DNA from 2 places in the Methylomonas defluvii genome. Region 1 is predicted to be linked to the other one. Evidence: predicted binding sites of a transcription regulator. Region 1 holds the regulator's gene; the other holds the start of a gene.
What was found. Region 1 encodes HrcA, which represses chaperone genes, less so after heat shock. Its sites were predicted from a motif close to TNTTAGCACTCNNNNNNNNNGAGTGCTAANA; they were not measured.

Region 1 (11,107 bases):
TTCGAACTGGTGCTCGCCTTCGATTTCAGCAATTTCGATGATGGAAATATCGAAGGTACCGCCGCCCAAGTCATAGACCGCGATGGTGGTGTCACCTTTGGGTTTGTCCATACCAAACGCCAGCGCAGCCGCAGTCGGCTCGTTGATGATGCGTTTGACATCCAGACCGGCGATGCGGCCGGCGTCTTTGGTCGCTTGACGTTGTGAATCGTTAAAGTAAGCCGGTACGGTGATAACCGCTTCGGTGACTTCTTCGCCCAAGAAGGCTTCTGCGTCTTTTTTCAGCTTCATCAACACCCGCGATGACACTTCGGGCGGCGCCATTTTTTTACCGTGGCATTCCACCCAAGCGTCGCCGTTGTTGGCTTCCATAATTTTGTAAGGCACCATTTTGATGTCTTTTTGTACCGCGTCTTCTTTAAAGCGGCGGCCGATCAAGCGTTTGATCGCGAACAAAGTATTCTCAGGGTTGGTAACCGCCTGACGTTTGGCGGACTGGCCGACCAATACTTCGTTGTCGCCGGTGAAGGCGATGATGGAAGGCGTGGTGCGCGCGCCTTCGCTGTTTTCGATAACCCGCGCGGTGCCGTTTTCCAGGACTGCGACGCAGGAGTTGGTGGTTCCTAAATCGATGCCGATCATTTTGCCCATTGATATTCTCCAGACTTGAATTGGTAATAAATTAAAAAGTTGTTAGCGATATGCGGTTGATCGTCTTAATTTCAAGCCTGCTCATCGATTTTTGCGCTATCGGCAGGTTTGTCCTCGGCTTTCGCCACCACCACCATGGCAGGGCGCAATAAACGGCCGTTCAACACATAGCCTTTTTGGAAGACGTTTAATACGGTATTGGGTTGGGCGGTGGCACTTGGCTGCATGACCATCGCCTGGTGCAATTCCGGATTGAATGCTTGACCGATGGGGTCGACGGTTTCGATATTAAATTTGGCAAATACCGACTCGAATTGCTTGATGGTCAATTCACTGCCTTCGCGTAGTTTCACTATCTCCGGGCTATCGCCGGTTGCCGCTTGCAGGCCTAATTCCAAACTATCCAGAACACTCAGCAGTTCTTTCGCAAATTTGGCCAGACCGTATTTGCGTTCGTCGTCCAAGTCTTTTTGCACGCGCTTTTTTAAATTTTCCATCTCGGCCATCGTGCGGATGGCTTTATCCAGATTCGCAGCAGCTTGTTGCTGGGCCTGCTCCAATTGTTCCTGCAAGGCTTCCACAGTGACTGGGGCGGCACCAGAGGCTTCGGTTGACTGTTCGTCGGCGTCGATTGGCTTGGTCTGTTCCAAAACTTCGGCGATCAAATCGCTATCCGATTGGGGTTCGTGGCTCGATTGCTGATGACTCATTACTTACTCCATGGTTCTAAATTTTTTAGTTGGCCTAACGATAGGGCCATTTATTTGGGATTCAAGGCCGCGCCCAATAATTTTGCCGTCACATCCACGAACGGAATCACTTTTTCATACGCCATTCGGGTGGGGCCGATCACGCCCAACACCCCCACCACTTCGTCATTCACCGAATAAGGCGCCGTCACCAGGCTGCAATGATCGAATGCGCTATAGCCGGACTCTTCACCGATAAAAATCTGCACGCCTTCGGCCTGTAGACACTGATCCAATAAATGAATGACGCCGCGCTTTTGGCTAAAAGCTTCGAACAACTGTTTGAGTCGTTCCATATCCGACAACTCGGAAAAGCCCATTAGATTGGTTTCGCCGCTCAACACATAGTCGTCGTTGGGTTGTTCGCTGAAGGTGAGCTGCGCCATGTTCACCGCGTCCATCATGCCTTGATTGACCTGCCGCTGATCGAGCTCCATCTCCCGCACCACCAAATCGCGAATTTTCGCCAAGCTGCGGCCGGAATAAACCGAATTCAAATAGTTGGCTGCCTGTTGTAATTCCGCAGGACTGAATTGCTTGTGGGTATGAATGATTTTATTGTGCACTTCCTGGTCGTCGGTGACGAAAATCACCAACACCCGGGTATTGGACATAGGCAGAAATTCGATGTGCCGCAAGGTGACGCTTTCTCTGCGCGGCAAAGTCACCACGCCGGCCATCCGCGTTACGTCGGACAATAATTTGGAAGCCTTATTCAACACGTCACTGGCTTTATCCGCCTCCCCTTTCAGGCCATGTTGCAGTTGATCCAATTCGCTGGATGCCAGCGGCTTGACGGTTAACAAACTGTCGACAAATAAACGATAGCCGCTCACGGTCGGGACTCTGCCGGCGGATGTGTGCGGGGAATGGATCAAACCCATCTCTTCCAGATCCGCCATCACATTGCGAATGCTGGCGGGGCTCAGCTTTAACTGCGGATCTTTAGATAACAAACGCGAACCAACAGGCTGGCCGTCCTGGATATAACGCTCAACCAAGGTTTTTAATAAATACAGCGATCTTTCGTTTAAATCTTGTCCGCCAGCCACGTCATCCCCCAAATTCCGTTAGCACTCGATATTGGTGAGTGCCAGACAGCAAAGCTATCAGTTGGGTCCGGCCTTGTCAACGGCTTGAACAGGTTATGAATAAACTAAGCGCAGCCAGCACAATCAAGGGCTGGGATTGAATATCCGAAGCCCCCGTGTCGTGGAGAACGGATCGATGGGCAGTTTGTTCCGGAATTACGATTTTTAGATGTATCTTCGATATTGCCCAACAACCGGCAATAAAAAACCCTGCAAGTCTGGGACTTGCAGGGTTCTAATTCGATCTAGCGTTTGCTTATCCGGACTGTATGGCAGGAACGCAAACGGCCAATAAACCGCAACCGCCAGTGGTCTCAAGCCCCCATTTGGGAGAAAGACAACACATAGTAGCTATAGTAGGCAACGACAAAAAACAACAATACATTCAAAAACTTTTCTACTCTACTGTACTGTTCTTGTTGATATTTTTTACCATTTTTTATTCTCATTTTGTCCTCCTGTCGCATGAGTCATCCAAAAATTCAAAACCGGTTAATTGATTGGCGGTAGCTGATTAACGGCTCATACTGTTGCCGATCCAGGCGCCGGCGGCGGCACCGATGCCGGCTCCCAACGGATCGCCTCTACTCATCTCGTAACCCGCCGCACTGCCTAACGCGCCACCTACCAAGCCCTGAGTGGAGCGTTGGTCGTATCGGTCGTAGCGCGGCGCGGGCGGCGGTGCCGGGACGTACTGCGTAACCCTCCCCGGTACATACACCCGCTCGACCTCGACGTACCGGTCATGGTGGTGATGTTTGTGATGACCTCGCCCATGCCCGTCAGCGATGGCTATTGGCGAAACCAACAAACTCATTACAACGACACTTGCCACTCTAAACATAAATCCCCTTGATCGAGAATAATTCATCTATGAGTTGATTCTAGAGAGCAATGTTTAAGTCTTGATTAGGAAAAGATTAAGAACAGATGAAGACAGCAAAGCCGGCGCTTACATTGCCAATTTTTGTGAACTGTGCACGCTAAGCGAGGACTATAAACTACCAATAGCCATTACTCCGGATACTCGCAAACCGAATATCCGGAGCAGATTGCGCCGGAGGCGACAGTCACGCACATTAAAAGCTGTAAGACACTTCCCCGTAAACGGTGCGGCCGGCTTGTTGGTAAAAAGAGGAATATTCCCGATCCAACAGATTATTCACCGAAAACGACAGATCGATATTTTTCGTCGCTTGATAAGCAATACGGGTATCGACCAGAAAATAAGGGTCGTAACTCCCTGGGACGCCGGCCCTTTGATCCAGATTTTGGTCGTTCGTATACTGCTGGCTGACATAGCGCCCAATAATGCCACCGCTCCAATGCTCATATTTGACATCCAAGCCGCCACTGAACATGGTCTCCGGCAACAACACCATCTGTTTGCCAACCGACAGCGGATTCGCCTCGTTCTTGGTAATTATCGAGTCGTTTAAGGTGTAGGTTCCCGTAAAATGCAGCCAGTCCCAATACAATTTCTGCCTTAATTTGGCCTCCACGCCTTCAACCTCCGCTTCACCCGCATTTTGCCGCTCCTGAAGCCGATTGGTTGCGCTTAATGTCGTATCTTTACGGTAAATCAAATCAGAAATGTAATGGTGAAAATACGAGGCGGCAATCGTTGTACCCTCAATCGGTGTTGCCTCTCCGCCTACTTCCCATGAATACATGGTTTCCGGTTTCAGATTCGGCCCGGCTTGCGTCAAGGTAAAAACACTGCCGCTAGCCGTTTGCGATGTCGAATACAAATCCGAGTTGGTGGGTGGACGGAATGCCCAACCGGTTGAAGCAAACAACTTGTAGCCATCCGCCGGCAACCAGGTCAAACTGAATTTGGGATTAAATTGCGACACGGAACGTTCGCTGTATGTTTGCGTCAGGTTAGTGGTGGTACCCGTGGAAGTGACAGTAGCCTTTTGTACGATGGAACCGGAAGTTGACCAGTCGTCATAACGAACGCCAAGATGAGCAATCAAGTTTTTACGCAACCAAATTTCGTCCTGAATAAAGGCGGAGTAAATACTCGACTCGCCCTTGCCATCGTAAACAGTATTCGTCACTGAGGACCAATCTTGCCAATTACTCAAGGCCAAACGTTTTTGGCCTTCCAAATTGTTGTGGTTTGCGCCAAAACCGACCGTGACAAAGTTACGTTGATCCCACAAAAACGGGAAGCGCAATGCCACATTACCGTCGATCCGTTGGCTAGGCGTGACGGTTAACTGGCCTCTGCCACCGCTTAAGGTATCGTCGAACGCCGCACTGTTTGGGCTAGGCGAATAAGTCTCGTGATCCATGTATTGAAAATCGACATTCAATTTCACGTCATGCCCAAAATCATGTTTCAGGTGCGCAAAATATCGCCGCGTATCTTCCACGGAAGGCAGGAAATGTAATAACTGCTGTTCGTAGACGGAAAGACGTTGGCCATTCAAATTCAAGTTGTTGCTTTGCGCCAGGCCGGCCACGCTGGCGACTGAATTGACAGTGGGGTTTCCGTTAGCGATTGCAATTGGCGAGCCTCCGGCAGTGGTCAAATAACTGTTAAACGTCCCTGCGCTGGTTTCGCTGCGGCTCCAGCTCATCCCGCCATCAATCTCGGTGCTATCAGTCAAATCGTAATAGAGATGCAAGGAAGCGGTGTTCTGCTCCCAAGGGCGTTCCCCTTTGTCGCCTATGATGTAGGTCGAGCCACCTTGGGTGGTTGCGGTCGGAATGGCACCGAATACCGGTGTCGAGGCGTTTCTTAACGCGGTAGCCGTGTTCGCTCTTATCGTGGCGTTCGGTATCGCGGTGGCTGATGGCGTAAAGCTCGTCGGCGAAGCCGTCACATAATCCGACACCGCCCAGTTATCACTATCCATATGGTTAAACGTCACCGAAATACCTAAACCGTTTTCAAAACGATCCCGGTAACGGCCCTTGATGCCCCATTGATCAACAGCCGCGCCACCGGCGCCAAATGACAAGCGCCCTTCGCGTTTAGTGGGTACTTTGGAGATCACATTCAGTACGCCGCCCATTGCGCCGCTACCGTACAGCGCTGAAAAGGGTCCAGGGACATATTCCACTTGCTGAGCGTCGTCCATATTCAGGATATTCCAATCAACCAGCCCTGAATTGGCATTGTTTACCGGCAGCCCATCCACTAAAAATAAAGATCGATTCGTACCGCTAATGCCATGGAATGCAGACGAGCTAACACTGGAGCCTGGGAAGCTGGTGCCATAAGCACTACCACGCAAATACACCCCCGGCACATCCTTCAAGGCGTCACCGATACGTTGGGTCAGGCGGTTTTCGGTATTTTCGGTGGTGATGACACTGACATTGGCCGGCGCCATTGATGCACTGATTTCCGAGCGCGTGGCGGTCACCACCATCGTGCCCAGCGACTCATCGTTGCTGGCCGGATTGTCGGTCTTAGCGGTTTCGGCTGGCCCCACGGCGCTTTGATCGCTATCTTCTGCCAGGATTTGATTGCTGTAAGCCAAATTGGCCAGGGCCAACAGCGTTATTACGTGTAAACGAGACAAAGTCGATTCCTCCGGTAATGCACCTTTAAAAAACGGCGCTTCATGGTCATGTTAGATTTATTTTTAATTCTTCTTACATCAAGAGCAGGCCCCTACTTGACTTTCCCCCTGAGGCGCCACGCTGTTATTCATATCGGGACTAAGTTAGCCCCCTAAATTACGTGCAGCTATCATCCCTACTAAAGCGGGAATGATGGCTGCCGAATTTCCAGGGTTACCGCCCTCGCGGTAACAAGGAGGCCAGGGTTTTTCCAGCCAAGCGCTAGGCTTTGTCTTTCCGCTGTTCCCAACTGCCGCGCAGATAACCGGCAACAAAGATCAGCAAGATCGCGAAACTCAACCACCAGCTTTGCGCCGAACTCAAGGTTTGTTGCTGTTCAGTGCTCTCGCTGGCGGCTTTTTTCTCTTCCATTTCATAGCCTTCCAAAGGCTTGGCGGCATTCGGTGCTGCTTGCGCTTGGGCCTGCGGTTGCTGAGCAGGTGGTGGCTGTTGAGATTGAGTTGGCTGCGCTGGCGGTTCAGCCGCTGCAGGTGCCGGTGGCTGGGCTTGCGCCCCCGGCGCGGCAGCCTTAGCGGCTTTGGCAGCATCCTGTTGCTCCGCGAGCTTGGTGATTTCCGGGCTGCTGCAAGTGTCCTTGTTGCAAGCCACGCCGGCTTTGGCAATCACTTCCTTGTTAACTTGTTCCAGCTTGGCTTTCACCGCCGGATCGGCTTTCCAATAGCCTTTGTTCACCGCCACCAGCATCCTATCCACCATGGCTTGATAAGCCAGCAGATTGTCGGCCTGCTCGAACTTTTTCTGGATGTCGAGCTGGTATTTGTCTTCGACGTAGGTCTCGTACATGGCTTGCCACTTCTCGGCGCCGACCGCCTCCGGCACCGTCACCTGCCAGCCCCAAAGATTTTCGGCGACCATATTGATGAAGCGTGCACCAGAGTAACCTTCCTTCAACATGGATTCGATCCATTTCGGGTTCAGGTAGCGGGCTTGCATTTCCCGGCCTTGATAACGCTCCAAGGTTTCGGTTTTAGCGGCAGTGGGATCGGACAAATCGGCGACCAGCACTTCCGGCGTCTTGCCGTTGACTTGCCGCGCCGCCATCGCGGTACCACCCAGATATTGGAAAAAGTCGTCCCCGTCCAGCGAGGCGTAAATGTTGCTGGAGCGGCTATGAATCACCGCGTCGGTGTCTTTCAAAGACAATTTGAACAAATCCACCGCCAGTGTCGCGTCTTTGCTGGCTGCTTCACCCCAATGGCCGCGACCATAGACATGGTGCATGCGATTGAAGAACACATCGGCCAGTTGCTTCTCGTCGGTCCAGGTGTTGGACAGCGGAATCGCCCGGTCCAGATTGGTGCCGTAAGCGCCGGACGGTACGCTGAACAAGCGGGCCGAGGCCATGTCCAACGCTTCCTCGGGCTTCAAGCCGCGCTTGACCAATTCGGCCTGGGTTTCCTGGATATGCCGACGCAACGGATTATCCGGTTCATCTTGTTCCTGGGCCTTGGTTTCGGCCTGGTCCAGCAATTTGATAACCGAAGCGAACAGGTCGCGGTACAAGCCGGACGGAATGATGGTGACATCGACCCGCGGCCGACCCAATTGTTCGCGGGCAATTACGTCCACACCCTGGGTGCGGCCGCGCTCGTCCCAATGCGGTTTGACGCCGAGCAGATGCATGATCTCGGCTTCCATCACGCCCTCGTGGCGCGAACTTTCCACGCCCCACAAATTGAACACCAGACGTTCCGGATAATGGCCGTGCTGCTTTTTGAAATCGGCGACCACTTGCTCGGCCAGGCGCGCGCCTTCGTTGTACACCGCTTCGCTGGGAATCCGCGACGGATCGAAACCGTACAAATCCTTACCGGTCGGCAAGGCGTCCGGGTTGCGTAACGGATCGCCGCCGCTGCCGGCCGGGATGTAGCGGCCGGCCAACGCATCCATCAGCGCGTTCATTTCGGCGTTGGCGCTGTCGGCCAGCAATTTGGCCGTAGCCTGGACTTTTTGTTTCAACGCCTCGCCTTTCAGCTTGGGATCGCGGGCGACGATGGCTTCGGCGAAACGCTGTCTGGCCGCGTCGTCCGGCGCCTTACCAAAGGTATGCAAACCCATCGGCACCTTTTTCTCGCGAATTTCCTTTAAATAATGTTCCAGTTCCTCCAGTTGTTCCTCGTCTTCGGCCCGTTCCATTTTCAGGTCTTTCAACAGTCCAGCCTTGCCGGCGATCTGGTTGATCTCGTCCAGACGAATCTTCGCCAGTTGCTCGCTTTTTTGGGCGGCGACGTTGTAGTCGTCCAGCAAACCGGCCAGTTTGGCCAGTTCCGGGTTCAAATCGGCCTTGTCCAGCGGCGGCGTCATGTGCGAAATGATGGTCGCCATAGCCCGGCGCTTGGCCTGCAAGGCTTCGCCGACGTCGTCCATGATGTAGGGATAAATCTGCGGCACGTCGGCCATCAAAATTTCGCCGGGATCGGCGGCGGTGAAACCGACTTCCTTGCCGGACAGCCATTCGTGGGTGGCATGGGTACCCAGATGGATCATCGCGTCGGCGCGGTAGCCTTTTTGCAGCCACAAGTAAAACGCCACATATTGATGGTGCGGCGGCATGGTCACGTCGTGATAGAGCTTTTTGACGTCCTGCTCCCAGCCGCGCGAGGGTTGCGGCGCCAGCAATAAATTGCCGTATTGCAGCGCTGGCAGGATCAAAAAGCGCTTGCCCTTGGCGTCAGTCCAGGCGCCGATTTTGCTGTCTTCCGGTTTGCCCCAAGACTTGAGCATGGCGGCTTTAAAGGTTTCGGGTAACCCGGCGAACCATTTTTGGTAATCTTCGATCGGCAACAACACCGCGCGGCCGCTGGCGGCGGCTTCGGCAATCGCGCCCGGTTCCCAGTTGCCCAGGTTGATACCGTGATTTTTCACGGCGGCTTTCAAGGCATCGCCATCTTTGGGCGCGTCGCCCAAGCGATAGCCTTCCTGACGCATCCGTTCCATGATCAGCAGCAGCGATTCCGGCAGCACGTTCAAATACGAGGCGCCGATGTTTTCCTTACCGGGCGGGTAGTTGTAATACAGCAGCGCGACCTTTTTGTCGGCGTTGCCGGTACTACGCAATTTCACCCACTTGTCTAAACGGTCGGCGTAGCGGGCGATGCGTTCCGGAATCGGCGTTTCCCGCACGAAATCCTGACCGGTGGTTTTATCGTGCACGCTTTCCTTGCTGGCGACCACGGTCGGGGCAATTTCGCCGGCGAATTCCGGCAAGGCCACTTGCCAAGCGCGCTCCATTACGTCCAGACCGGTGGCCGAGTCGGTCCATTGCGCCTGGCTTTGGTTGTTCAAGGCAATGCCATTCAGTACCGGTACGCCCAAACGGGTTAGTGTCGGCACGGTTTTGTCCGGACTGGCGCCAATCTTCAAGGCCAATGCGGCAATGGCTTCGATGCGGGATTTGCCATTACCGTCGACCAGCATTTTTTCCAGGGTTTTGTCGTAGGGGTAGCCGAACACCGGCAGTACGTTGTAGCCTTTGGCTTCCAGTTGTTCGGCCAGGGTTTTGACCGTATCGGTCTGGCCGGACAGGGCCGAGGAACGGTAAAACAAAATCGCGATCCAGGGCCGGTCTGCTTTGTAGCCGGCGTACGCTTTTTGGTAGCTGTCGAAATCGGCGAACAATTGCTTGCTGCGCACATCGAAGGCGCCGATCTCCGGTTGGGCTTGCGGCGGCGCAATGTCGGCCTGGACGTTTTTGAATTTAGCCAAGGCCAACCGGATCATGTTGGCGGCATTGTCGGCGCCGCCGGCCGACATATAGGCTTGCAGCGCTTTGTCCAGTTGCAGGCCGTAGTCGGCGAAATCGGCGTCGTAACTCAAACCGACCGCATACAGCTTGCCGCCGTTGGCAGCGATCTGTTTGAACACTTCGCCGCCCTCCCGCAAAATGCCGCGGCCGGTGATTTGCGCCAACACCAGATTGGACTGTTGCAGTTCGGCCTGATCGGCTTGCGCCAGTTTGGAGCTGGAATAAACCCGCAACTTGACGTCTTGCAATAGCGGATCGTTTTGCAGTTTGGCAGTGGCGGCGACGGCGGTTTGCGAATCCAGATCGCCGAGGATCAGGCTCAGATTGAGCGGCGTTTCGGCAAAAGCAACGCTTGCGGCCAGCCAGAGCAATAGAGCCGGCAACCAAATCCAATACTTATTCCGGCACATAAACCACCTTGCCGTCGTTCAACCGGTATGCGGTGCCCAAACGCTCGCCGGAACCGCTGAGTTTGCGGTCGGTGACTTTGGAGACCTTGATTTGCGAGCCTTTCTTGCTGACGATTTCCATCGTGCCGTCGGCGTTCTGCTTGGTCATCGTCACGGTCGATTCCGGATTCATCAGGTCCAGCATGTTGTAGGCCATGAACAAGGCCACCATCATGCTGACGATGAACACCACGCTGGCATCGAACAGATTGGCGACGCCGGCAATCGGATCTTCCAGCGGCTCGCTGTTGCGATGCAAACTAGAGCGTCTCAGATAGCGCATGGCCGTCCTCCTCGATTGTCAAATCCGGCGCGTCCAGAGTCCGGCTGGCAGCCAGTTCGGCCTGATGACGCATCGCGGCAAAGTCAGCGCGCAGCCATTGCTCGCGTACCAGTGCCACCAGATAAGTAATCACGCCGCAGCCCAAACCGGTGACGGTAGCGGTAAACGCGGTGACCATGCTGCTGGCCATGCTGGGGATATTGCCTTGGGCCAAGGCCGCCAGCGAAATGCCCATCGGAATCAAGGTGCCCATCAAACCCAGCGCCGGGCCGAGTTTGATCACGAAACGGATTTGGTCGAGCTTGACCAGTTGCCGATGTTCATGGGTTTGCAGCAGCAACTCCAGTTCTACGTCCAGCGGCGCGGCGTTAGCGCGTTGCTGGCGACCCAGCGTGACGGCCAGATCGAGATTGAACAGGCGCACGGTGCGTGAACCGGCTTTGCGCCGCTCCAACCATTCCTGGGCCAGCCGGCCGCAGGTATAGACCGAATAAGCGGCCAACAACGTGACAATCAGCAATACCGGCAGGTAAAGCGAT
Region 2 (11,107 bases), on a different contig from region 1:
AGCCGGCATGATCGTCGGGTCGCCGGCCCAGCGGCCAATGGAATAAACGATCATCGGCCTTAATCAGCAAATCGTTGATGCTGGCAAAGCGACGCTGCATTAATCCGTATTCGTTAAACTCCCAATTTTCGTTGCCGTAGCTGCGAAACCAGTTGCCGGCATCGTCATGCCACTCGTAAGCGAAGCGCACCGCGATACGGTTGTCGGCAAAAGCCCATAATTCTTTGATTAGTCGATAATCCAATTCCTTGGTCCATTTGCGCTGTAAAAACTCACGAATTTGCCCGCGACCTACCGGAAACTCGGCGCGATTGCGCCAGCGGCTGTCTTCGGTATACACCTGCACGACGCGATCCGGATCGCGGCTATTCCAGGCATCTTCTGCCATGCGGACTTTTTGCGTGGCAGTGTCGGCGGTAAAGGGCGGTAAAGGCGGTTTGCTGTCCATCGTTAAGCTCCTGACTAGGGTGAGAAAGTAAGTAGACAGGTTTGTCTACTTGTGGCGATGGTAGCAATTGTAGACAGACTTGTCTACAATCGAAACATGATCTCTGATTCCGCCACCATTCTGTCGGACCGCCCGCCTCGCGAGCGGATATTACTGGCCGCGCATGATTTGTTTTATCGCGACGGCATCCGCGCCACCGGCATCGACAAAGTAATTGCCGAGTCCGGCGTGACGAAGGTGACGTTTTACCGGTATTTCCCCAGCAAGAATGATTTGATTCGGGCGTTTTTGGCTTACCGGCACGACCTGTGGATGGCCTGGTTTAACGATGCCTTACAGCGTCACGGCGGGCAAGCGGGTGCGGGATTGATGCCGCTGGTGGCGACTATGGCAGAATGGTTTCGCAAGCCTATTTATCGCGGCTGCGCGTTTATCAATACCGTCGCCGAATTGGGCGGCGTGTTGCCCGATGTGCTGGAAATTTGCTACCAGCATAAACAAGATATGGTGCGGGTAATTGCCGAACTGTTGCCGGATGGCCCAAACCGGCAGCAGCTGGCGAATGCGGCTGCGGTGGCGATAGACGGCGCGATTGTTAAAGCGCAGCTGGAAGCGCCAGAGGTCGCGGAAAAGCAGTCCCTGAAAAGCTTGGAGACGCTATTAGTTGCACTGAATGCCTTCGCGCAATCAACGCCGGCGGTTAAAGCGCCGGACGACTAGTTTTTCCAGGCCTATCGCTACGTAAATAACTGAGCTAACCCCCAAAATCAACAGCCACTCCTCCCGACCGATTGCCTCGCTGCCGAATAAGGCCTGCATCGTTGGCCAATAGGTAAACAGCAGTTGCAGCAAAATCATGCTGACGACACCAAAAATCAGCCATAAATTGGAAAAAACGCCGACTCGGAACATCGAGTAATTTAGCGAGCGACAGTTGAATAGGTAAAACAATTCGCCAAACACAAACACATTGACGGCGACTGTGCGGGCCTTAGCTAGGGTTGCGTTTTGCGATAGTTCCCATTCAAACAAGCCGAACGCGCCGGCCAGCAACAACAGGCCGACCAGACAGATACGAAACATTAGGCGTTTGGTCAGGATAGCTTGCTTGGGATTGCGTGGCTTATGGAGCATCAGACCCGGTTCCTTGGGTTCGAAAGCCAACATTAAACCCAGCAGTACTGCGGTGGTCATATTGATCCAGAGAATTTGCAGGGGGGTAATCGGCAACGCCACATTGGCGAACACCGCGGCGGTAATCACCAGGCCCTCACCGAGATTGGTCGGTAAGGTCCAGGCGATGAATTTGACCAGATTGTCGAACACGCCGCGGCCTTCTTCGACGGCGGCTTCGATGGTGGCGAAATGATCGTCAGTCAGCACCATGGCCGCCGCTTCTTTGGCGACTTCGGTGCCGCCCATGCCCATCGCCACGCCGATGTTGGCTTGCCGTAGTGCCGGGGCATCGTTGACGCCGTCGCCGGTCATGGCTACCACGTGACCGTTGGCCTGCAAGGCTTGCACCAATTGCAACTTTTGCTCCGGCGCGATGCGGGCAAAGACATCGCAGTCTTTGACGTGTTTGCGATAGTCAGCTTCGCTGTAGTGTTGCAAGTCGGCGCCGCTGATCACACGTTCGGTATGGCGCATGTTGAGCTGCTTAGCGATGGCCAGCGCGGTGACGGGATGGTCGCCAGTGATCATCTTCACCGAGATGCCGGCCTTATAACAGGCGGCAATGGCTCGGGCAGCTTCGGGGCGGGGTGGATCGATCATGGCTTGCAAGCCCAAAAAGGTCAGGCCGCCACCCACTTCGCGATGTTCAACCGCATCGTCATCATGCTCAGCGCGCGCAAAAGCCAGGACTCTCAAGCCTTGTGCGGCAAAGGCTTCGGCTTGTTGGTTAAGCCCGTTTTTATCCAGCGGAACCAATCGCATATCGGCGGAAAAGGCCTTGTCGCAGCGCTGTAACAGGCTTTCCAGCGAGCCTTTTAAATAAATATGCCGGGCGTCTTCGGCCAGGTTGTGATGCAGAGTGGCCATGAATTGGTACGCGGATTCGAACGGAATGGCGTCCAGGCGCGGATGGTCGCCGCTGACGCTGGCTTGATGCAGACCGGCTTTGTGGGCGGCTACCAGCAAGGCGGCCTCGGTAGGGTCGCCTTCGATACGCCAGTTGTCGGTGTCGGCGATTAATCGGGCGTCGTTGCACAGCAGGCCGGCTTTTAAACATTCCAATAGTGCTGGTTTAAGGGACGGGTCGACCGCTTGGTTATGGTTTGTAAATTCACCGTCCGGCGTGTAGCCGCTGCCGCTGACCTCGAATATTTCACTGCCTGCCTGCACGAATTGCACGGTCATTTGGTTTTGCGTCAAGGTGCCGGTCTTGTCGGAGCAAATCACCGTGGTGCTGCCCAGGGTTTCCACCGCCGGCAGTTTGCGGATGATGGCGTTGCGTTTGGCCATACGCGAGACGCCGATAGCCAGCGTAATCGTCAGCGCCGCGGGCAGACCTTCCGGGATGGCGCCGACAGCCAGTGCCACCGAGGCCATGAACATGTCCAACATGGTTTCACCGCGCCAGACGCCGACCGCAAAGGTAATGGCCGCACAGCCGATGATGACCCAGAGCAACAATTGACTGAATTGGCTCATTTTTAGCGTTAGCGGCGTTTCCAGCGGTTCGGCGCTGCCGATCAGCTTGTTGATGCGGCCAATCTCGGTGTTATCGCCGGTACTGACCACCACGGCCAGTGCACTGCCGTAACTGACCAGCGTCGAGGAATACGCCATATTGGCGCGATCAGCCAATAAGGTGGCCGAGGGTAGAGTCTGTGCCTGCTTTTCCACCGGTACCGATTCACCGGTTAGCGCGGATTCGTCGATTTTCAACTCGCGGCTTTGCAAGAGGCGCAGATCGGCAGGCACCTTGTCGCCGGATTGCAGGAATACCAAATCGCCGGGAACTAACTCGGCAGCAGCAATACTTCGGCGCTGGCCGTCACGCAGGACGTTGCTGCTGATATTCAAGGTCTGAGCCAGGGCGTTAATCGCTTTCAGGGCGTTGGCTTCCTGAACGAAGCCGATCACCGCATTGATAATGACCACACCAAAAATTACGCTACTGTCGGTCCATTCCTCCAGGAAAGCGGTGGTGGCCGCGGAAAACAGCAGGATGTAGATCAGGGGCTGATGAAATTGCGCCAATAGCAAAAGCAAAGGGCCTTTGCCGCGGCGAGCGGTCAGGCGGTTGGCGCCGCTAGTCGCTAGACGTTTTTGCGCTTCCTCGCTGCTCAGGCCTTGACCCAGCTCTACGCCGAAATGCGTTAATACGGTTTCCGGCGTTTGGCTGTGCCAGTTGGCTTTAAGGTAATGGTCCATATGCTCAGATTGATAGTTGAAAATGGCGTTGGCGTAGTTGCCCCCAAGGCTAAATTAGCCTGAGGTTAAAACCCTGAGTTGACAAAGAATACTTTGTGCTTGTTCCCTAAAAGGGATGGGGTTATAGTCCATGCCCGAGGTCTATGGCCTCATTCTAAATTAAAATAAAAACAAATAGTTGGAGGTATATATGGGCGGAGTTATCGAATTAGTGGTGTTGATGTTGATTATTGCCATCTTCGCTTTCGCACCGTTGGGGTATTTCATTTACATGTACACCATGAAGAATGGCGAACCGTTCGGCGACATCGAGCCGCACGGCGATAGCGATTCGGCGCTATTGAGAAATGTCAGCAAAGCCATTCTGATGGTTAAAGGCAAACTGGGAAAAAATTAATTACGTCTTATTTGCCAGCAATAGAAAGCCGGGTTTAGCTCGGCTTTTTTATGTGGATTGGCTTATTTCGCGCCGCAGCTTGGGCAGTGTGGGTTTTTCTTCAAGCGCATGCTGTGCCATTCCATACTCAGGCCGTCCAGCAACAGTAAGCGGCCCGTTAATGTGCTGCCGGTGTTGACTATCAGCTTTATCGTCTCCAAGGCCTGTATGCTGCCGACAATGCCGGTGATCGGCGCAATCACGCCGTTGCGGGCGCAATTTTGCAATTCCTCGCCATCGCTTTGATAAAGACAGTTATAGCACGGGCTATCGTTTAACCCAGGGGTAAATACGCTGACTTGACCCTCAAAGCGGATCGCCGCGCCGGATACCAATGGGGTTTGTTGGTCTACGCAAGCCTTATTGATGGCAAAGCGGGTGGTGAAATTATCGCTACAGTCCAGCACTACGTCGGCGTCAGCCACTTCTGCACGTAGCTGTTCGCCGGCTAGTCGCTGTTTGCGAGCCAATACTTTTACGCCCGGATTAATTTTTTCCAAAGTCTGTTGGGTTGAAATAACTTTATCCAACCCTATATCGCTGGTGTAGTGAGCAATCTGGCGTTGCAAATTGGTCAAATCGACTTGGTCGTCGTCGTAGACGGTGATCTGGCCGACGCCCGCTGCAGCCAGGTACATTGAGGCAGGCGAGCCCAAACCGCCGGCACCGACGATTAATACTTTGGCATCGAGCAATTTTTGCTGACCGGCAATATCGATTTGCGGCAGCATGATTTGCCGGCTGTAACGGAGTAATTGTTCGTCGTTCATAGTGTGTATGGCTTGGGTAAGGCGCAGATGATGCCAAAGAGCTTGACAGAGTGCAAAAGCCGGATATTATTAGCACTCGTTGCTAGAGAGTGCTAATAAAACTGAGGCCGCTTAAAAGCTCGCTTCCTCCGTAAGGGGGGTAGCTGTTTTTTAAATTGCTTTACACAGTTTTTAACCTTTAACTTTATCTACATTGAGGAGACATTGATGAAAATTCGTCCGTTACATGACCGTATCGTCGTAAAACGTGTTGAGGAAGAAACCAAAACCGCAGGCGGCATCGTGTTGCCGGGTTCAGCTGCTGAAAAACCTAGCGAAGGCGAAGTGTTGGCAGTAGGTTCAGGTAAACCGTTAGACAACGGCCAAGTACGTGCCCTGGAAGTTAAAGTTGGCGACCGCGTGTTGTTCGGCAAATATTCCGGCACCGAAGTTAAAGTCGATGGCGAGCAATACATCGTCATGCGCGAAGAAGACATCATGGGTGTTTTGGGTTAATCCCAACTCGTTCGACACACTCTTTTTCAATTTAACCAATATCTCAGGAATAAGAAATGGCAGCAAAAGACGTAAAATTTGGTGGCGACGCGCGTGCACTGATGGTGGCAGGCGTTAACGTTCTGGCAAATGCAGTAAAAGTGACTTTGGGTCCTAAAGGCCGCAACGCTGTATTGGATAAAAGCTTCGGCGCACCAACCATTACCAAAGACGGTGTATCGGTAGCCAAAGAAATCGAATTGAAAGACAAATTCGAAAACATGGGCGCGCAAATGGTGAAGGAAGTTGCCTCTAAAACTTCCGACGTAGCCGGCGACGGTACTACCACTGCGACTGTTTTGGCTCAAGCAATCGTTAACGAAGGCTTGAAGTCAGTTGCAGCGGGCATGAACCCAATGGACCTGAAACGCGGTATCGATCTGGCAGTCACTACAGCGGTTGCAGCGATTGAAAAAGCCGCTACACCTTGCAGCGATAGCAAAGCGATCGCGCAAGTAGGTACCATCTCTGCTAACTCCGACGAATCAGTGGGTGCGATCATTGCCGAAGCGATGGAAAAAGTCGGTAAAGAAGGCGTGATTACTGTTGAAGAAGGCACTGGTCTGAACAACGAACTGGACGTTGTCGAAGGTATGCAGTTCGACCGTGGCTACTTGTCGCCGTACTTCATCAACAAACAAGAAAGCATGAGCGTCGAATTGGACGATCCTTTCGTCCTGTTGTACGACAAAAAAATCTCCAACATTCGCGAAATGTTGCCGATTCTGGAAGGCGTGGCTAAATCCGGCCGCTCTTTATTGATCATCGCGGAAGACGTAGAAGGCGAAGCCTTGGCAACTTTGGTTGTCAACAACATGCGCGGTATCGTTAAAGTGGCTGCGGTTAAAGCACCTGGTTTCGGTGACCGTCGTAAAGCCATGCTGGAAGACATCGCAGTTCTGACTGGCGGCGTGGTGATTTCTGAAGAAGTAGGTCTGTCTTTGGAAAAAGCTGACATCAGCCAATTGGGTACTGCAAAACGTGTCCAAATCAACAAAGAAAACACCACTATCATCGATGGTGCTGGCAACGAAGATCAAATCAAAGGCCGCGTCGCGCAAATCCGCGCTCAAGCCGACGAAGCGACCTCCGATTACGATCGTGAAAAATTACAAGAGCGTCTGGCCAAATTGGCTGGCGGTGTAGCGGTCATCAAAGTCGGCGCTGCGACCGAAGTAGAAATGAAAGAGAAGAAAGCTCGCGTTGAAGACGCGCTGCATTCAACTCGCGCCGCGGTTGAAGAAGGCGTAGTTGCCGGCGGCGGGACTGCGCTGATCCGCGCATTGTCTGCTCTGGACGGCCTGAAAGGTATCAACCACGACCAAGACGTAGGTATCAGCATCCTGCGTCGTGCTATGGAAGAGCCTTTGCGTCAAATCGTCAGCAACGCCGGCGATGAAGCGTCTGTAGTTCTGAATGAAGTTAAAAAAGGCACCGGTAACTTCGGTTACAACGCGGCAACCGGCGAATACGGCGACATGATCGCGATGGGTATTCTGGACCCAGCGAAAGTGACCCGTTCCGCGCTGCAAAACGCGGCTTCAGTGGCAGGCTTGATGATCACCACGGAAGTGATGATTGCTGATGCGCCATCCGACAATAAAGCCCCTGCAATGCCTGATATGGGCGGCATGGGTGGCATGGGCGGCATGATGTAATCGCCTTCGGCCTCGGCCTGAAAACCCCGGTTGCCGCAAGGTGCCGGGGTTTTTTATTGTCTGGCGCTTTGGGTGTGGAACGGTTTACGATGGTGTGCAGCACTATAGATTGATTTTTGCCGCGAAACATTCGATAACGGCATCAGCAAATTATTCACAGCTCGAAGCCATTAACTATGACCAACGATTTTTCGATTCTGATCGCTGACGACAATGAAATCAATCTATGGCTGTTACGCGAACAGTTGGAATACTGGACGACCAATATCACCTCGGCAAAAGACGGGCGGGAGGCCTGGCAATTGTTGCAAGAACGCCGCTACGACTTCATCTTTCTGGATGTGAACATGCCGTTTTTGAGTGGTTTCGATGTCGCCGCCAATTTGCGCGGCACCGAAAACTACAATCGGCAAACGCCGGCAGTCGCCGTCACGGCTCACGCGCAAAATCAGCAGCAGGAACGGGCAATCGCCGCCGGGTTCAACGAATGTTTGGTCAAGCCGGTTCGCCTTTACCAGTTGGAGCAATTGCTGGTGCGTTGGCGGCAACATGAGCCGGTGAACGCCGAGTATTATGCCGGGCAACTTTTGCGCAAAGCCCAGCATAACCGGCAGTTGAGCCAAGTCTTGATGGGCAAATTATTTGAGCAGTTGCCGGGATTAATACTCGACATCGAGCGGGCCTTGGACAATCGATTGCTGCAACAGGCGTGGGATTTGAACCATAAACTGCATGGCACCTTTTGTTTTTACGATTTTGCCGATTGCCTGGCGGTCGTCGAGAACTTGCAAAAAGCGTTGGTACAAGCCGACGCAGAGTTGGCGCAACAGCGCTTTAATACAATGAAAATTAAGCTGATTCGGCTGTTGGATAACCAGGATCAAGTTCTGAAGTGTCTCGGTGACGATGACCCCATATTATGATCAAGGTGACACTGGCGTGGCTCTAATTTGGCTGCTTTTATCGGCTGCGGCGCTTTGGCGTTCGACGCGCCCGCGCAAATGATGCAAACTGCACCCTACATTCCAAAGTAAAGACAAGGTGGCTTTTATGAATACAGACCCCTGCACTTACGTCATTTTCGGTGCTACCGGCAATTTGGCGCGCTTGAAGCTGATGCCGGGCTTCTATCATCTGGAATTGGAAAAAAAACTGCCGGAAGGCACACGTATCCTGGCGGTGGGCCGCCGTCCCTGGGATAGAGCAACCTGGCTGGCCGAAGTGAAGGCCTTGCTGCTAGAGCAGGCCAATACGCCGATGGACGAGGCCGTATTCAACCGTTTTGCCGAACGGCTGGATTATCATCGCGGCGATCTCGACCAGCCGGAATGCTATAAATCCCTGGCGGAAACGCTAAATGCTCAACCGCGATTTTCCCGCAATATGGCCTTCTATCTGGCCATAGGTCCCAGTGATTTCGGCAATGTCATCGAGTCCTTGAGCCAGGTGGAGTTGCTGAACGAAGAATACGGCTGGCGACGAGTAGTGATCGAAAAGCCATTTGGTTACGATCTGGAGAGTGCACAGGCCTTGCAAAAACGTCTGAGCCGCTATTTAAGCGAAGACCAGATTTACCGCATCGACCATTATCTGGGTAAGGGCATGGTGCAGAACGTCTTGGTGTTTCGTTTCGCCAACGTGATGCTGGAACCCTTGTGGAATCGCAATTACATCGACCATGTGCAGATCACGCATTCCGAAGAACTGGGCATAGGTAGCCGCGGCGAGTATTACGATAGCGCCGGGGCGATGCGCGACATGCTGCAAAGCCATCTGTTACAGCTGTTAACCTTGGTGGCGATGGAGCCGCCGGTGTCCATGGACGCCGAATCGCTGCGCGACGAAAAAGTCAAAGTGCTGAAGTCCATTCGGCCGATCCCGAAATCGGCTGTGCATGCACATGCCTTTCGCGGCCAATATGCCCGCGGCAATATCGAAGGTCAAAAAGTGGGCGGTTACCTGGAGGAAGCCAATATTCCCGCTGACAGCAGTACCGAAACTTATGCGGCCATGAAATTGTTGATCGACAACTGGCGCTGGCGTGGCGTGCCGTTTTACTTGCGCACCGGCAAGCGCATGGCCAAGGGCCAATCCTCGATTTCGATCTGCTTTCGCCACCCGCCGTTTCAGTTTTTCCGCGATACCCATGTGCAGTGCATGACGCCGAACTGGATATTGCTGGGGATTCAGCCGGAAGAATGCATCCGCATCGAAATGACCGTTAAAGAGCCGGGTCTGGAAATGCGTACCCGCACTACCAGCCTGGATGCCAGCTTCCGCAATCCCGACGAACGCCGCGTGGATGCCTACGAAGATTTGTTATTGGATGTGATGAAGGGCGACCGTTCGCTATTTTTGCGTTTCGACGAAGTGGAATACGCCTGGCGCATCGTCGATCCCATTCTGCAAAATTGGGTGACCGAGCGGGACTATATCGCCACCTATCCGGCTGGTTCCTGGGGGCCGGAAGAAAGCCGCCGCTTGTTCGAGAAGGAAGACCAGTACTGGCGCAGTTCCTTGATGCCGGAGTGTCAGCCGTAATCGGTTTTTGGTTGCGTAACGCTGTTGCCTAGCCGCGTTTCATATATTAAGTACTGATTTGTTTGGAGAAATTGGTGCTTAATATGGATTAGCTTCTCAGGTTTTATTGAGCGGATTGATGATGTGCGTTATGGATTGCAGTAGTCGCAATTGCCCGCCGCAGCAAATTGTTCCTCTCGATCAATCAAAATTTGCTGCGTGCATCGCACACAAGCAATGATATCCGCCTTGGCTTGCTCAGTGGCTTGTCCGCAATCCTCGCAAGGTAAGCCGCGGACTACGCCAGATTTGGCAAAGCCGGGCGCGCCACAAGCGGGACAGAGCGAACTTAATTTTTCCACCAAAGCTGCGGCTGCGCGGCGAATGTTGAGCATACGTGTCGGATTGGCGAATGCGCGCATATCGGTTTCGATGAAAACTTTCCCGGTTAGGGATAAAGATAAAGCCCAATCCACGGCCTCCTGAAAAGCGTCCCAAGTCGACAAGTCCTTACGAAACTGCGGGTGATGTTCATCATCCGGTCGCACGATCAAATGGTGTTCGGGAAACCCCGCAGATTCGGCGAAGTGTTTCGCCTCTTTAAAGTCGGGGACGGTTTTGTGGGAAAAGTTGGTATGCCCGGATGCGGTCGCGATCACTTCTATACCCAAACCGTCGTCAATCCACAGCAACAACTCCAGATTATGCGGCAGCATGAACGAGACCGGGTCCGGCCCAAACGCCCCTTCACTCGCCAAACCTATCGACAGGCGGGAGAGTTGCATACCCATTCTTGCTTTGGCGCGCGCGGCGTCAAGCTGACTGCCAATGCGGGCGATGTCTCGGGTAAAGGTGCCAAACTGGTCAGTATCATAGTCACTGACATGCTGAATCCGGCAGCCCAAACCGGCACCTAGCACTTCGCGCAATGGCGCTTCTTTGCCATGTTGGGTCAGTAAGGCCACGCTTTGCCCCCGATACACCGAAACATTAGCGCTTACTGTTCGGCTTAAATCCTCGTAAAGCTTGGTTGTCGTCATAGGCTTGTGGGGGTAGGTTAGACCAACGCGCTGTAATCGGATTTTCTGTCGGGCTCATTCATCCGCCTGCCAAAATAGGAAATAGCTCAGTCAAGCCGCCGGCGATAAATTCGACGGCGGTCGAGGTCAATAACAAGCCCATGACCCGCGTCACCACGTTCATGCCGGTTTGGCCCATCAAGGCGATGATGCGCGGTGCTAGCAGCAGGATGAGCAGCACGATGACACTGACGGATACGATCACGCCGCTGAACAACAAATAATGCGCCAAGGACAAATCGCGATGGGCGTAGACGATGGTGGTGCTGATGGCGCCAGGC

Region 2: groES (co-chaperone GroES) is a predicted target of HrcA. The motif match lies at 5,103-5,133, and genes of this name have one in related genera.

The regions. Positions count from the first base shown of each region.
Region 1 is NZ_JAXARY010000033.1:23,631-34,737, reverse strand. Features, by position in the region: gene dnaK (molecular chaperone DnaK) at 1-651, opposite strand, end outside; gene grpE (nucleotide exchange factor GrpE) at 723-1,361, opposite strand; gene hrcA (heat-inducible transcriptional repressor HrcA) at 1,412-2,452, opposite strand; gene QLH52_RS23015 (hypothetical protein) at 2,806-2,940, opposite strand; gene QLH52_RS23010 (glycine zipper 2TM domain-containing protein) at 3,006-3,308, opposite strand; gene QLH52_RS23005 (TonB-dependent receptor) at 3,571-6,030, opposite strand; gene QLH52_RS23000 (cobaltochelatase subunit CobN) at 6,293-10,246, opposite strand; gene QLH52_RS22995 (DUF2149 domain-containing protein) at 10,233-10,568, opposite strand; gene QLH52_RS22990 (MotA/TolQ/ExbB proton channel family protein) at 10,546-11,107, opposite strand, start outside.
Region 2 is NZ_JAXARY010000001.1:356,395-367,501, forward strand. Features, by position in the region: gene QLH52_RS01640 (nuclear transport factor 2 family protein) at 1-448, opposite strand, end outside; gene QLH52_RS01645 (TetR/AcrR family transcriptional regulator) at 545-1,168, shown strand; gene QLH52_RS01650 (cation-transporting P-type ATPase) at 1,136-3,829, opposite strand; gene QLH52_RS01655 (hypothetical protein) at 4,020-4,226, shown strand; gene QLH52_RS01660 (HesA/MoeB/ThiF family protein) at 4,289-5,035, opposite strand; gene groES (co-chaperone GroES) at 5,243-5,530, shown strand; gene groL (chaperonin GroEL) at 5,587-7,227, shown strand; gene QLH52_RS01675 (response regulator) at 7,404-8,150, shown strand; gene zwf (glucose-6-phosphate dehydrogenase) at 8,278-9,768, shown strand; gene QLH52_RS01685 (DUF6671 family protein) at 9,897-10,787, opposite strand; gene QLH52_RS01690 (MarC family protein) at 10,846-11,107, opposite strand, start outside.